DNA from 2 places in the Synechococcus sp. CB0205 genome. Region 2 is predicted to be linked to the other one. Evidence: riboswitches for the same ligand, from Rfam matches in the RefSeq annotation. Region 2 holds a riboswitch; the other holds the start of a gene.
What was found. A riboswitch is a leader RNA that binds a small molecule or an ion and turns the genes downstream of it on or off. The one in region 2 is predicted to bind cobalamin.

Region 1: linked by a shared signal. The riboswitch ahead of CB0205_RS0109930 (HupE/UreJ family protein) and the one ahead of CB0205_RS0106805 (HupE/UreJ family protein) in region 2 are both predicted to bind cobalamin.

The regions. Positions count from the first base shown of each region.
Region 1 is NZ_ADXM01000050.1:52,910-59,287, forward strand. Features, by position in the region: gene CB0205_RS0109915 (hypothetical protein) at 1-63, opposite strand, end outside; gene upp (uracil phosphoribosyltransferase) at 89-760, opposite strand; gene CB0205_RS16370 (pentapeptide repeat-containing protein) at 816-1,352, shown strand; cobalamin riboswitch at 1,358-1,506, shown strand; gene CB0205_RS0109930 (HupE/UreJ family protein) at 1,531-2,121, shown strand; gene cobW (cobalamin biosynthesis protein CobW) at 2,124-3,206, shown strand; gene CB0205_RS0109940 (hypothetical protein) at 3,203-3,535, opposite strand; gene purS (phosphoribosylformylglycinamidine synthase subunit PurS) at 3,628-3,897, shown strand; gene purQ (phosphoribosylformylglycinamidine synthase subunit PurQ) at 3,901-4,554, shown strand; gene CB0205_RS0109955 (LD-carboxypeptidase) at 4,551-5,516, shown strand; gene CB0205_RS0109960 (peroxiredoxin) at 5,567-6,157, opposite strand; gene CB0205_RS14655 (hypothetical protein) at 6,311-6,378, shown strand, end outside.
Region 2 is NZ_ADXM01000042.1:24,255-30,632, reverse strand. Features, by position in the region: gene CB0205_RS0106825 (hypothetical protein) at 1-146, opposite strand, end outside; gene CB0205_RS0106820 (metal ABC transporter substrate-binding protein) at 263-1,183, opposite strand; gene CB0205_RS0106815 (hypothetical protein) at 1,293-1,805, shown strand; gene CB0205_RS0106810 (GTP-binding protein) at 1,867-2,997, shown strand; cobalamin riboswitch at 2,998-3,140, shown strand; gene CB0205_RS0106805 (HupE/UreJ family protein) at 3,168-3,743, shown strand; gene CB0205_RS16310 (hypothetical protein) at 3,809-3,949, shown strand; gene CB0205_RS0106795 (Fur family transcriptional regulator) at 3,950-4,423, opposite strand; gene CB0205_RS0106790 (lysylphosphatidylglycerol synthase domain-containing protein) at 4,445-5,383, opposite strand; gene larC (nickel pincer cofactor biosynthesis protein LarC) at 5,380-6,378, opposite strand, start outside.

The DNA of each region.
Region 1 (6,378 bases), on a different contig from region 2:
ACCGATCACAGCACCAACCAAGAGGGTGCTCAGAGAACCTGAACCGCCGTCTCGGTTGGACATCGCGTGGACCTGCTTTGAAGTTGCCTCAGCCTACGAAGCCTGACTGCGGCCTGCCATACAGACGGTCGCCAGCGTCACCTAAGCCAGGAACGATGCGCTGCTGATCGTCCAACTCGGCGTCGATACAGCCGGTGTAGATGGTCAGATCGCTGTAGCGCTCACCGAGGGTTTTCAACCCGGGACTGGCGGCAAGTGTGGAGATCACCCGCACCCGTTGGCCAGTCACCCCCTTGGTCTCCAGCTGTTCGAGCACGTTCAGGAGCGTTCCAGCAGTGGCCACCATGGGTTCAAAGACCAGCACCCCTGCATTGGCGGGGATGGTCTCCGGAAGACCGTTGAAGTAACACCGGCAGCGACCGCTGGCCTCATCCCGTTGCAGGCCCATGTGGGCGACGGCAGCGCTAGGGATCACCGACTTGGCTCCGTCCCATAGCCCCAATCCAGCTCGGAGGATCGGCACAGCCAGTACCGGAATCGAACCGTCAATGATGGTCCCTTCCGTCTGGGCCAGTGGTGTCTGCACCTGCACCCGCTGGTAAGGAATCCAGTCCCGCATGGCCTCATAGGTCAACCATCGACCCAGTTCGGCCATGGCCGTTGCAAAGAGGGGCTGAGGGGTCTCTCGATCCCGCAACACGGTCAGCCAATGGCCAATGAGGGGATGGGGAGGGACCACCACCCGAAGGGTCTTGCTCATCGGTCGCGCTCCGGTATCCGCCTGCAATAACTTGAGCGCCCAAGTTAAAGCTGCAGTGCGGAACCTCGTTGCGCTCGTTCAGTTGCTCGTGGCCCGCTCACTGAGCACCCTCGCCCTCGGCGTTGTTCTGCTGCTGGCGTCTGTTCTTCCAGTGGCCTCCCCGGCCTTGGCGATTACCGCCCCCGAACTACGTGGTCAGCGCAGCGCTCAGGACCTGCAACCGGACATGCACGGCCGAAACCTTCAGCAGCAGGAGTTTCTAAAAGCCTCCATGGAGGGGTTTGACCTCAGTGAGACCGACCTGCGCGGGGCCGTGTTCAACACCGCCAATCTGCAAAACGCCAACCTCTCGGCGGCTGATCTCGAGGATGCCGTGGCCTTCGCCACCCGCTTTGACAACGCTGACCTCAGCGGTGCGGTCTTTCGCAACGCGATGCTGATGAACAGTAAGTTCACCGGCGCGGTCATCGAAGGCACGGACTTCACCGACGCGGTTCTGGACCTTCCGCAGCAGAAGGCCCTTTGTGCCCGGGCCAGCGGCGTCAATCCACGTACGGGTGTCGATACCCGCGAAAGCCTGGCCTGTCGTTAATCAGCGCTTAGGCTCAGTGCTCCGGTTCTTCGGGGGATCAGCCCGAGGAGGAAACGGGGAAAGTCCGGTGTAATTCCGGCGCTGTCCCGCAGCTGTGAAGAGTCCTGTCCCCAGGGCTCCAGTCAGAACGCCCGCCGGTTCACTCCCATAAATCACCTGGCGCGGACCAGTCCTATTGATGTTCAAGCGTTTCGGGGCCCCTGCGCTCCTGCTGGCTTCCCTCTCTGCCGCGCCAGCTCTGGCCCATCACCCGATGGAGTCCATGGCGCTGGTTCCCTCACCGGTGAGTGGATTGATCAGTGGTCTGGCCCACCCGCTGCTGGGGCCTGACCATCTGCTCTTTCTGATTGCCCTGGCCCTGGTCGGCTTTCAACGCTCCATGCGTTGGACCATGGCGTTGCTGCTGGTGGGCCTCAGCGCCACGGCACTGGGTCTTTGGTTGCCCGGTCTGCCTGGTGCCGAGGCACTGGTCTCCCTCTCCCTGGTGGTCGAGGGCCTCGTGATCGTGGGCCGTCTTCCTGCCCTCAGCTTAATTCCCGCCTTCGCTCTGCACGGTTATGTGCTCAGCGCCTCGGTGATTGGCTGGGAGTCCACCCCCATTGCCTTTTACCTGCTGGGTTTGTTGCTCAGCCAAGGCGCTCTGTTGACCCTCTCCCTCGTTGGCCTGCGTCGCTTCAGCCAGGAGCTCCCGCTGAGCCAGAAACAGCTCCTCGCCGGTGTGATGGTCGGCATCGGCGCCGCCTTCACCTGGACCGCGCTCGTCGCCTGACCATGACTGTGGCACCCGCATCACGCCTCCCGGTCACGGTGGTGACCGGGTTTCTTGGCGCTGGTAAATCGACACTGTTGCGTCAGCTGCTGGTCTCCAGTGGCCTGCGGCTTGCCGTTCTGGTGAACGAGTTTGGTGAGGTGGGGATCGATGGCGATCTGATTCGCAGCTGCGGCTTTTGCCCTGAGGATGAGCTCGACGGACGGGTCGTTGAGCTGGCCAACGGTTGCCTCTGCTGCACCGTCCAGGACGAGTTTCTGCCGGTCATGCAGCAGTTGCTGCAGCGCGCTGACCAACTCGATGGAATCGTCGTCGAAACCAGTGGCCTCGCCCTGCCCGTGCCCCTGGTGCAGGCCTTCCGCTGGCCTGAGATTCGCACCAAGACCCGTGTGACGGGCGTGGTGACCGTTGTCGACGGTGAGGCATTGAGTGGCGGAAGTGTCGTTGCCGATCCCAGTGCCCTCGAGGCCCAACGACAGGCCGATCCAAGCCTGGATCACCTCAGTGACATCAACGCGCTCTTCGACGATCAGCTCGAGGCCGCCGATCTCGTGCTGATGAGCCGGGCGGATTGTTTAAGCGAGGAGGCCGTCGACCGTCTCCGCTGCCGCTTGAGCGACCAGGTCCGCAGCGGCGTGTCTGTTCTGCCCATGGCCCGCGGCGACGTCCCAGCGGCTCTGCTGATGGGACTCGATCGCCCCGAACACGACGACGATCATCACCACGACCACGACCACGACCACGACCACGACCACGACCACGATCACGATCACCATGACCACACCCACGTGGCGATGGAGTCGGTTGCCTTCCGGTGGCAGGGAGTGACCAACAAAGCCCAGCTCGAAGCCCTGTTGCCGGCTTGCATTACAGACCAAGGCCTGCTCCGTCTCAAAGGACGGGCTTGGCTTCCTGGTAAAACCCACCCGCTGCAGATCCAGGCGGTTGGCCCGCGTCTGGAGTGTTGGTTTGACAGCGGTTCGCGGCTGGAGCGCCCCAACGACGACGGTCTGGAGCTTGTCGCCCTGGGCCTGTCCCTCAAGGGTTCAGCCCTGAAGGATCAGTTGATCGCCGGTCTGGGCTAGTCCAGCGGCAAAGCTCCTTTGGCGCAGATGCCCCCCCAGCAGAGGGCCTGCTCAGTTCTCCAGTGGGGCTGAACAAGCCGGGGCTCTCTTGCCGCCTCCTGAAGTTCGATCTGTCCACGTCCGTCGTGGTGAAAGTCCAGTCGGCGCCCACCGACCTGGAGCCACCAGTGCTCCCCGAGCCGTTCAACGGTCAGCGTGCAGGGCTGCCAACGGGCCGATTCGAGCTGGCATTCGAGCGGAAGCGAAAAGGGTTCCTCCCCTTTGGCGACCTGGGTGGTGAGGAGTGCCCAGGCTGTCAGCAGCCCAGTCAGCAGCGGCAAGCGATCCACGGCGACCCCTTAGGACCCCCTCCAACCTGACCACAGCCGGGTCCAGCGTCAGCCGGCCTGCCAAGATTTAACAAACCCCACCTAGAGCTCAGGTGCCCGTCTTCTCTGCCCGTGTGTTGGTCTCCCTGAGGCCCTCCGTGCTCGATCCCGCTGGTGAAGCCACCCGAGCCGCTGCCTCACGCCTGGGTGTCGATGGCATCGGCAAATTGCGGATCGGTAAGGCCGTGGAGGTGGAGCTGGAGGCTCCTGACGCCCAGACCGCCCGTCAGCAGTTGGAGCTGTTGAGTGACCGGTTGTTGGCCAATCCCGTGATCGAGGACTGGACCCTCGAGCTCAAGGACGACTCCAGCGCTGGAGCCTGAGCCATGACCCTTGGTGTCGTTGTTTTTCCCGGCTCAAACTGTGACCGGGATGTCCAGTGGGCAGCCCAGGGCTGTTTGGGCATCGAAACCCGCTTCCTCTGGCATGAGGAGCGGGATCTGAGTGGTCTTGATGCCGTGGTGATTCCAGGCGGATTCAGCTACGGCGACTACCTGCGCTGCGGAGCGATTGCGCGCTTCGCCCCTGTGCTGGAGGAAGTCGCGGCCTTCGCGAAGCGCGGCGGTCGCGTGCTGGGAATCTGCAATGGCTTCCAGGTGCTGACCGAGATGGGCCTCTTGCCAGGCGCCCTGACCCGTAACCAGAAACTCCACTTCATCTGCGAGCCCACGGATCTTCGCGTTGAGCCGGGCCAGTGCAGCTGGCTGCAGGGCTACAGCAGCGGCGAGGTGGTGAATTTCCCTATCGCCCATGGAGAGGGGCGCTACCAGGCCGCTCCCGATGACCTCAAGGCCCTTGAGGACCAAGGCCAAGTGGTGTTGCGCTACTGCCGCAATCCCAACGGCTCCGTCGCCGACGTGGCTGGCCTGACCAATGCCCAGGGCAATGTGCTCGGCCTGATGCCCCACCCCGAACGGGCCTGTGACCCAGCGACCGGTGGGGTCGATGGACGCCGTCTGTTGGCCAGCCTGTTGGGATGAAACCCTGGCGCCGCCGTGAGCTGCTCCTTGGGGCACTAGCGGCAGCGGTTCCCCTGGCTGCCCGCTCCCGAGCAGCGACGCAGCGCGGCCCGGCACCGTTGAAGCCGGGAGCACGGATTGCAGCGCTCGCACCAGGCACCTGGCTTGAGCGAGAGGATCCGACGTTGGAGCTCCTGCGGCGGCGCTGCCGGCAGGAGGGTTGGAGGCTTCTCACTCCGCCTGAACTCTTGGGCCAGTGGCGTTGGTTCTCCGGGACGGATGAGCAGCGCGCCTCCTCCCTGCGGCACGCCTGGCTCGATCCCTCCATTGACGCACTGTTCTTGGTCGGGGCGGGCTGGGGTAGTGCACGCGTGCTCGAGCAGGGCTGGTCCATCCCGGCCACCCCACGCTGGTGTGTTGGGTTTTCAGATTGCTCAGCGGTGCTCCTCGCCCAACTCGCCGCAGGCAGTTGCGGTGGGGTGCATGGCTGGTTTGGCGGATCGGACGTTCAGTGGGAACGCCTGTCTTCTCTGCTCAAGGGGAGGCCTGTGGCATCCCTTCAGGGCCGGCGTCTACGGCCAGGCCTCGCTCGCGGAGCACTGGTGGTGAGCAACCTCACCATTGCCACGAGCTTGATCGGTACGCCTTGGCTTCCCGCCCTGCGGGACAAGATCTTGGTGCTGGAGGACACCGGTGAAGCTCCCTATCGCGTCGATCGGCAGCTCACGCAGTGGCGCAGCTCAGGGTTGCTCGATGGTGTGCGGGGGATTGGCCTAGGGCGCTTCAGCTGGGCTGAGGACGATGTCTTGCCAGGGGACTTCTCAATGGAGGAGATCCTCGAGGAGCGGCTCGGCAACTTGGGTATCCCGCTGGTGCATCAGCTACCAGTCGGCCACGGGCGGCCCAACATGGCACTTCCCCTCGGCGTTCCAGCGCAGTTGGACGGTGCGACAGGGGAACTGAGCCTGGCAGCCCCTGATTGAACATAAAAAAGGGGGCCTCTCGGCCCCCGTAGATCGATGGGAACTGGGGATCAGTTCACAGCAGCGAAGAACTCCTTGCTCTTCACGGGATCGGGGTTCATGGTCTTCTCGCCAGGGGTCCAGTTGGCGGGGCAGACCTCGTCGGGGTGGTTGCGGATGTGCTGGAAGGCCTGGAGCAGTCGCAGGGTCTCGTCAACACTGCGGCCGACGGGCAGGTTGTTGATGGTGCTCTGCATGATCACACCATCGGGATCGATGATGAACAGACCGCGCAGGGCCACACCGGCTTCCTCGTCCAGCACCTCGTAGGAACGGGCGATGTCCTTCTTCAGGTCAGCGACCAGGGGATAGGCGATGTCGCCGAGACCACCGTTCTTACGGTCGGTCTGCACCCAGGCGAGGTGAGAGAACTGGCTGTCCACGGAGACGCCCAGGACTTCACAGTTACGGCTGGAGAACTCGCTGTAGCGATCGGAGAAGGCCGTGATCTCCGTCGGGCAGACGAAGGTGAAATCCAGGGGGTAGAAAAACAGCACCACGTACTTGCCGCGGTATGAGGAGAGGGTCACCTCCTTGAATTCCTGATCGACCACTGCAGTGGCGGTGAAGTCAGGAGCCTGAAGACCGACGAGCCTCGACATAATCCGTGAAATGATTGGTGGAGACAGGGATTAGACCCAACGTTTCGGTTAACCCGAACCCGGATCGACTTCCAGTTGTCACCGCAACAATTTATCACGCTTCTCCTGCACCCGCGCCGCCCAATAGGCTGAGGGTCTTACAGACCAGCGCTAATGGCTTGGGATCCGTCGCTGCTGCAGAAATACAACACCACCGGCCATTTTCGGCTACTGAACCAGCT
Region 2 (6,378 bases):
AGACCATCGATGGCGTAATGCCTGGGTTGCCCCTGAATGTTGTTCTCCAGCCCGCCATGGCCTTCGATGGTGATCACCGGAGAGGCCTTGTATTCACCTGGCTTGAGCTCTTCACCCCCCGGTCCACCGTGCGCCAGAGCCGGCATCGACAGAGCCAGGGCGCAACCTGTCGCCCATGACAAACGCTTAAAACAAGCCACGGCCGAAGAGACAACCATTGAATTGAACGATTTGGATTAAAAGGAGGGCCTGGAGTGAAGAACTAGATCGCCTTCCAGCGTGACGCGATCCGGTCTCCAGATGAACGGTCACAACGACCTCCCTGAGCATTCACGAAGGTGCACACATTGGACACAAAGGTGGCCACATAACTCTTTCCCTTTGCCACGCCATCGACAACAAGCGGCTGCCCATAAACAGGCAAACCCGAGGTCTTGCTGATGCGGCGCAATGTTTTCGAGGTTGCTTTCGATTCTGAAAACAAAACCTTGGTCCCCGACGCTTGCGCAGCCTGAGAAATCTCTCGAAGGCTGCTGGGACGCAGCGGACCACCGGATGCGAATGACCGCATCAACGGCACATAACGAATTTGATAACGCCTGGCCAACGACGAGAGCGCGTCATGCTCCGTCAGGACAACGCGATGAGCCTTAGGGACTGTCGCGCACTGGGCCGCAGCCCAACGGTCTAATTGGGTCAAGACGGAATCAACACGCGCGACGCGCGCATCAATGGAGCCCCGCGCCGAGGGAGCAACGTCACTCTTGAGCTGCCGAGAGACCACCTTGGCCATCGCCGCAGCCTGAAGAGGGTTGTGCCAGACATGCGGATCGCGACCAGGACTGGACGGCACGGCGACTTCCGCCACCTTGACCGTCCGCTTCAGCCGGCCAAGGCGCTCCAGCGCCGGACTCAGCCGGTAGCCATTCAGGAAGACCACCGAAGCCGACTGGATGGATGCGCGATCCCGGGCACTGAGTCGGTAGTCATGGGGGTCCGCGCCGTCCGGGACCAGACAGGCCACCGCAACGGTGGGACCGGCCACGGTGCGGACGAGGTCGCAAAGAATCCCGTTCGCCGCGACCACGGGCTGCGCAGCGGCGGCCGACCCAGCACCCATCACAGCCAAGCCGGCCGCCACGAGCCCGCCACCAAAGAGCAGAGAACAGCGAACCAAAGCCACTGAGCAACCAAGGGAATGATAACAGTTCTCACTCTCAATGCCAGCATGGGTCGTTGCCAGGCCGCGATCCGATCACCAGGCTGTGGATGGGACTGTCTTTGCCTTATTGATGCGATTCCTCAAACGTTCTGGTGCCCATGCCGGATTGATCGCTGCAGGCCTCCTTGCCCTCGCCGCCTGCCAATCACCCAGCGCAGACCCAACGGCAATGAGCGGCCCACAAAAAGAGGTCTATGCCTACAACGAGGGTGCCATCACAGCCCTGGAAGGCCATCTCCTGGCCGCGATCGAGCTCTCTCCGGATCGCTTTGATCCTGAAGATGACCACGACCATGAGGCCCTGATCAAACAGACCCGGGCGACCGCCACGAGCTACACCGACGCTCTGCAGAGCATTCAGGCCGATCTCAAGGATGGCCCCTGCAAAAGCGCCCAAGCGGCCTACCTCAAGCTCGAGCAACAGGAGCTCGGCGTGATTAACGCGATGCTCGATGCCCTCTCCGATGGCGATGGCGCTGAAGCCAAGGCTGCCGCCAAGACCTACAAGGACCTCACGAGCTCAGCCGAAAGCCAAACCATCGACCAGGCCTATCTGAAGGCCTGTGGCTTGAGCAGCGTCTAAAGCTGCAGGCCACGTCCCAGACTGAGGGGATCGATCCCAGCCGCAGCAAGCCGCCTTCACCATGAGCAGCAGCCTGATGGAACAGGCCCCTAGCGGGCTTCCCGTGACCATCCTCACGGGCTTCCTTGGCGCAGGAAAAACCACGCTGCTCAACCACATCCTCAGCAACCAGCAGGGCGTCAAAACCGCTGTGCTGGTCAACGAGTTTGGAGAAATCGGCATCGACAACGACCTGATCATCGCGACTGGCGAGGACATGGTCGAACTCAGCAATGGCTGCATCTGCTGCTCCATCAATGGAGAGCTGCTGGACGCCGTCTACCGGATCCTCGATCGCCCAGATCCGGTCGACTATCTGGTGGTGGAGACCACTGGACTGGCTGACCCGCTGCCGGTGGCCATGACCTTCCTCGGCAGCGATCTACGGGATCAGACCCGGCTCGACTCGATCATCACCCTGGTCGATGCTGAGAACTTCAGCGACGAGATCCTCGATGGGGAGGTGGCCCGGGCCCAGGTGGTCTATGGGGACATCCTTCTGCTGAACAAGTGCGACCTCGTGAGCGAGGAGCGCCTCACTGCGGTGGAAGACAAGCTGCGGGAGATCAAAACCGATGCGCGGATCCTGCGCTCGGTCAAAGGGGAGGTCAATCTGCCGCTGCTGCTCAGCGTGGGCCTCTTCGAAAGCGACAAGGTGGCTGCGCAGCAAAACCACGACGACTGCGACCACGACCACGGTCACTGCGTCCATGAGCACGACCACGATCATTCCCACGACCACCAGGACCACAGCAACTGCGAGCACGACCACGGTCATTCACACGATCACAGTCACGACCACGGGCACTCCCACGACCATTCCCACGCGGATCACCTCGCCATCGAGGGATTCACCTCCCTCTCCTTCAATGCCGAGGGGCCCTTTTCCCTGCGGAAGTTTCAGAACTTCCTCGACAACCAGCTGCCTGCGGGTGTCTTCCGCGCCAAGGGAATCCTCTGGTTCAACGAGAGCAGCAAGCGCCACGTCTTCCACCTGGCCGGCAAGCGTTTTTCCATCGACGACAGCGAGTGGAGCAAGCCCAGCGACCGCAAAAACCAATTGGTCGTGATCGGCAAAAACCTCGACCACGCCAAGATCCGCAAGCAACTTCAGGCCTGCGTCGCCAAAGATGCCGGCAAGGGCTTCTCCTGAAGCGATAATCCGAACAGCGGTTTCCTGGACCCAGCCCAGGAAGGCAACGAGGAAAGTCCGGTGCGATTCCGGCACTGTCCCGCAGCTGTGATGGGAGCGCCCGCTCCTCAGTCAGAACGCTCGCCGCCCTCACCCCCCCAACCTCAGCACCGGCGCGGACCGGATCTGCCATGAACTCGAAACTGACCCGATCGCTGCTGAGCAGCACTGCAGCTGGACTGGGACTGAGCCTGCTCTCCATGCTCCCGGCCGGTGCCCATGGCAGCGCCGACCATGGCGTCATGGGTGGCGCCCTTCACCCCCTGCTCGGACTGGATCACCTGCTGATGCTGGTGACCGTCGGTCTCTGTGTTGCCCAGGCCGGGCGTCCGTTGCTGACCACTGCCGTTGCTGGCGCGCTGCTGGGTTCGATCGTTGGCAGCTTTGGCGGGCAACTGCCCGGGGCTGAAGTGCTTGCAGCACTGGCGATCTCGGCTGTTGCTGCCGTGCTTGTTCTGGTGCTGCGCGGTCACTGCGGTCGTTCGATCCTGGCCCTCGCCGTTGGCGGGGCCGTCGCCCTGCACGCCATGCTCCATGGCCTGGAGTCCAGTGGCAGCTCCTTCTGGTGGATTGGCGCCCTGCTGAGCTCCGCTGCGGTGGTGGGCGGCAGCGCCTGGCTGAGTCAGCGGTTTGACCGCAAGCTGGCCAGCCTCGGGGCCGGGCTGCTGGTTCTGGCGGGCGGCCTGCTGGCGATTGCACCCCTCTGAGCTGCAGCATCCGCGACAGCAGAAGCGAAAAACGCCGTTATGGTGTGTCGAACCGCATCCCCCGGATGGCCGAGTTCACTGCACTCACAACGGTTCTGGGGCTCGTCGGTCTGATTTTCTGGCTCGCCACCGACTCGGACGATGACAACGGCGGCGGCGGTTTGATGCAACCGTCGCTCGTGCCGGTCCGGGTCAACCGCCGCTGATCAAACCTCGTCCTCCTGCTGGGAACAAGCGGGACAAAGCGCCCGCACGTTCAAGACGCAGTTGAGCAGCTGAAAGCCATGTAGAGCCGCGGCTTCACCGCCGGCCTGAAGCACCGCTTCACTTTCAAACTCCTCGGTGTGTCCGCAGCGGGCACAGACCAAGTGGTGGTGGTCCCGGTGCGCCTCATCACTGGCCAGCTCAAAGCGCCGGCCCCCTTCGGGCAGCTCCAACTCGCAGAGCAGCTCCATCGAGCTCAGTAGCCGCAAGGTGCGATACACCGTGGCCAGGGAGACCCGCTCTTCCGCCTTCAGCAGGCGCTGATGCACCTCCTCAGCACTGAGATGACTTCCCTCGCCCAGGCGCTCAAACAGGGCCAAGACCCGTTGCCGCTGGGGCGTCAGACGCTGTCCGCGGTCATGCAGCGAGCTGCGTAAGGCATCGGCCTGCACCGGGGAGACGGGACCAGCGGGCAAGACGCTCTCTCAGGGCACTTCTCAACAATACCCACTGTTGCGAAGCGCCGCCAGGTCCCGGCGGGCAGCGGCGGCCATCAGACAATCCGCCAGGGACACCACGAGCCTGTAGCTCAGGGCCACCGCCAGCAGGGGGGCCTCGGGGACCGACACCGCCAGGCGCAGCACGAGCACCGCCTCAAATACCCCCAGCCCCCCAGGGGCAGCAGGCACCACCAGCCCAGCCGTCCAGGCCAGGGCGAACCCGGACAACCAGCCCCACCAGCTCAGTTGAACGCTCAGGTCAAAGGCTTGAACGCAGCAGGCGAAGCCTCCAAAGCGGCAGAGAACAAAGACCAACTCCGCCAGCAGGGGCAGCCAGGGATAGCCCGGCAAGCGCAGGCTCCCTGGGGTCAGGCCGGCGGGATCAACCTCCAGGGCTTGGGCGCGGCGGCGCTCCAGACCCTCCAGCAGAGGGTTTAACCAACGCGGCACCAGGGCCAGCAGAGGCAGCAGGCCCAACAGCCCGAGCCCTCCCCCCAGGGCCACCAGGGCCAAGGCCGCCGCCGCCATCAAGAGCGGATCCAGCAGGACGGTCCCCAGGGCCTGCCGACCACTCAGGGGTTGGCGGCAGGGTCGACCAGCGCGCAGGGCCCGAACCCGCGTGACCAGGTGCCACACCCCACCTGGCAGGTACTTGCGCAGATTCGACTCGAGGAAGAGCAGCAGCACAGGCGTCCAGCGCGGTGCCGCTCCGAACCAGCGCAGGACCACTCCCCACGCCAAGCCATTGACCACCAGGCTCAAGGCACTCAGCCCGAGGCCCAAGGCGAGCCAGAGCCAGGACTGACGATCCAGGCTGAGCTGCAAGAGCTGGCTGCCATGGGAGACCACAGCCGTCAGAACAAAAGCAAAGCTCGCCGCACTCACCCAAAGCCGGGCGCCCCCAGGCAGAGAGAGCCCCCTCAGCCGCTGGATCACGGCTGCTCCTCCAGCCAGCGGAGCAGCTCTGCGCGCAGCTGATCCAGGGGCAGCTGCCGCTGCTGCGCCAAGGGAATCAAGTCCTCCAGTTCCGGCTTGCAGAGCGCGCTGCCATCGGGGCGGATGGAGCGCTTGAAGCGCACGGGCCCCCAGGGCGTCTGCCGCTGCTCGATCTGCCGAGGCAGGGCCCAGCGCTGCTGCTGCTGCTCACGCACCCCCAGGCTGCTGCCATAGCGCCACCAGATCGCCCGCAGGGCCTCCGCCTGCTCCGGCCAGGCCAATGCTGTGATCAAGCTGCCCGCGCGTCCCTTCTTCATCACGACCGGCTGGGCAAAGACCTCCAACGCCCCGGCCTCCCGCAGGGCCTCCTGGAGGAAGGCCACATCCTCCGGGGTGGCATCGTCGATCTGGGCCTGCTGCTGCACAACGGTCTGCAACTCGGGCGCCCTGCCAGCGGGGACATCCGCCTCAGCCAGGAGCAGGCGCAACTGATTCGGGCGATCCAACTCGCGCGTGCCCAGCCCGATCCCCAGCCGGCTCGGACGCAGGGACGGCGCCGGCGCGAAGCACTCTGCCCAGGCCACCATCAGGGCCAATCCCGTCGGCGTCGTCAATTCCGCTCCAGGAAAGCCCGCACTCGTGGCGAGCGGAACCCCATGGCGCGTGGCCAGCTCCAGCACCGCGGGCACCGGCACCGGCAGCAGGCCGTGGGCACTCTTGACCTGGCCATGGCCAGCGGGGGGAGGACTGCAGATCAGGCGCTCAACACCGAAGTGCTGCAAGCCAGCGCAGACGCCGACCACATCCACCAGGGCATCCAGGGCCCCCACCTCATGGAAATGCACCTGCTCGGGCGGGTGGCCATGGACCGCGCCTTCCGCCTCCGCCAGCACCCCAAAGACCCTCAACACCGACTCACGGAGTGCCGGCGGCCAATCGGCTGCCTGAATCTGCTCTTTGAGGCTCGCCCAGTGACGATGGGGGGGCTGCCGCTC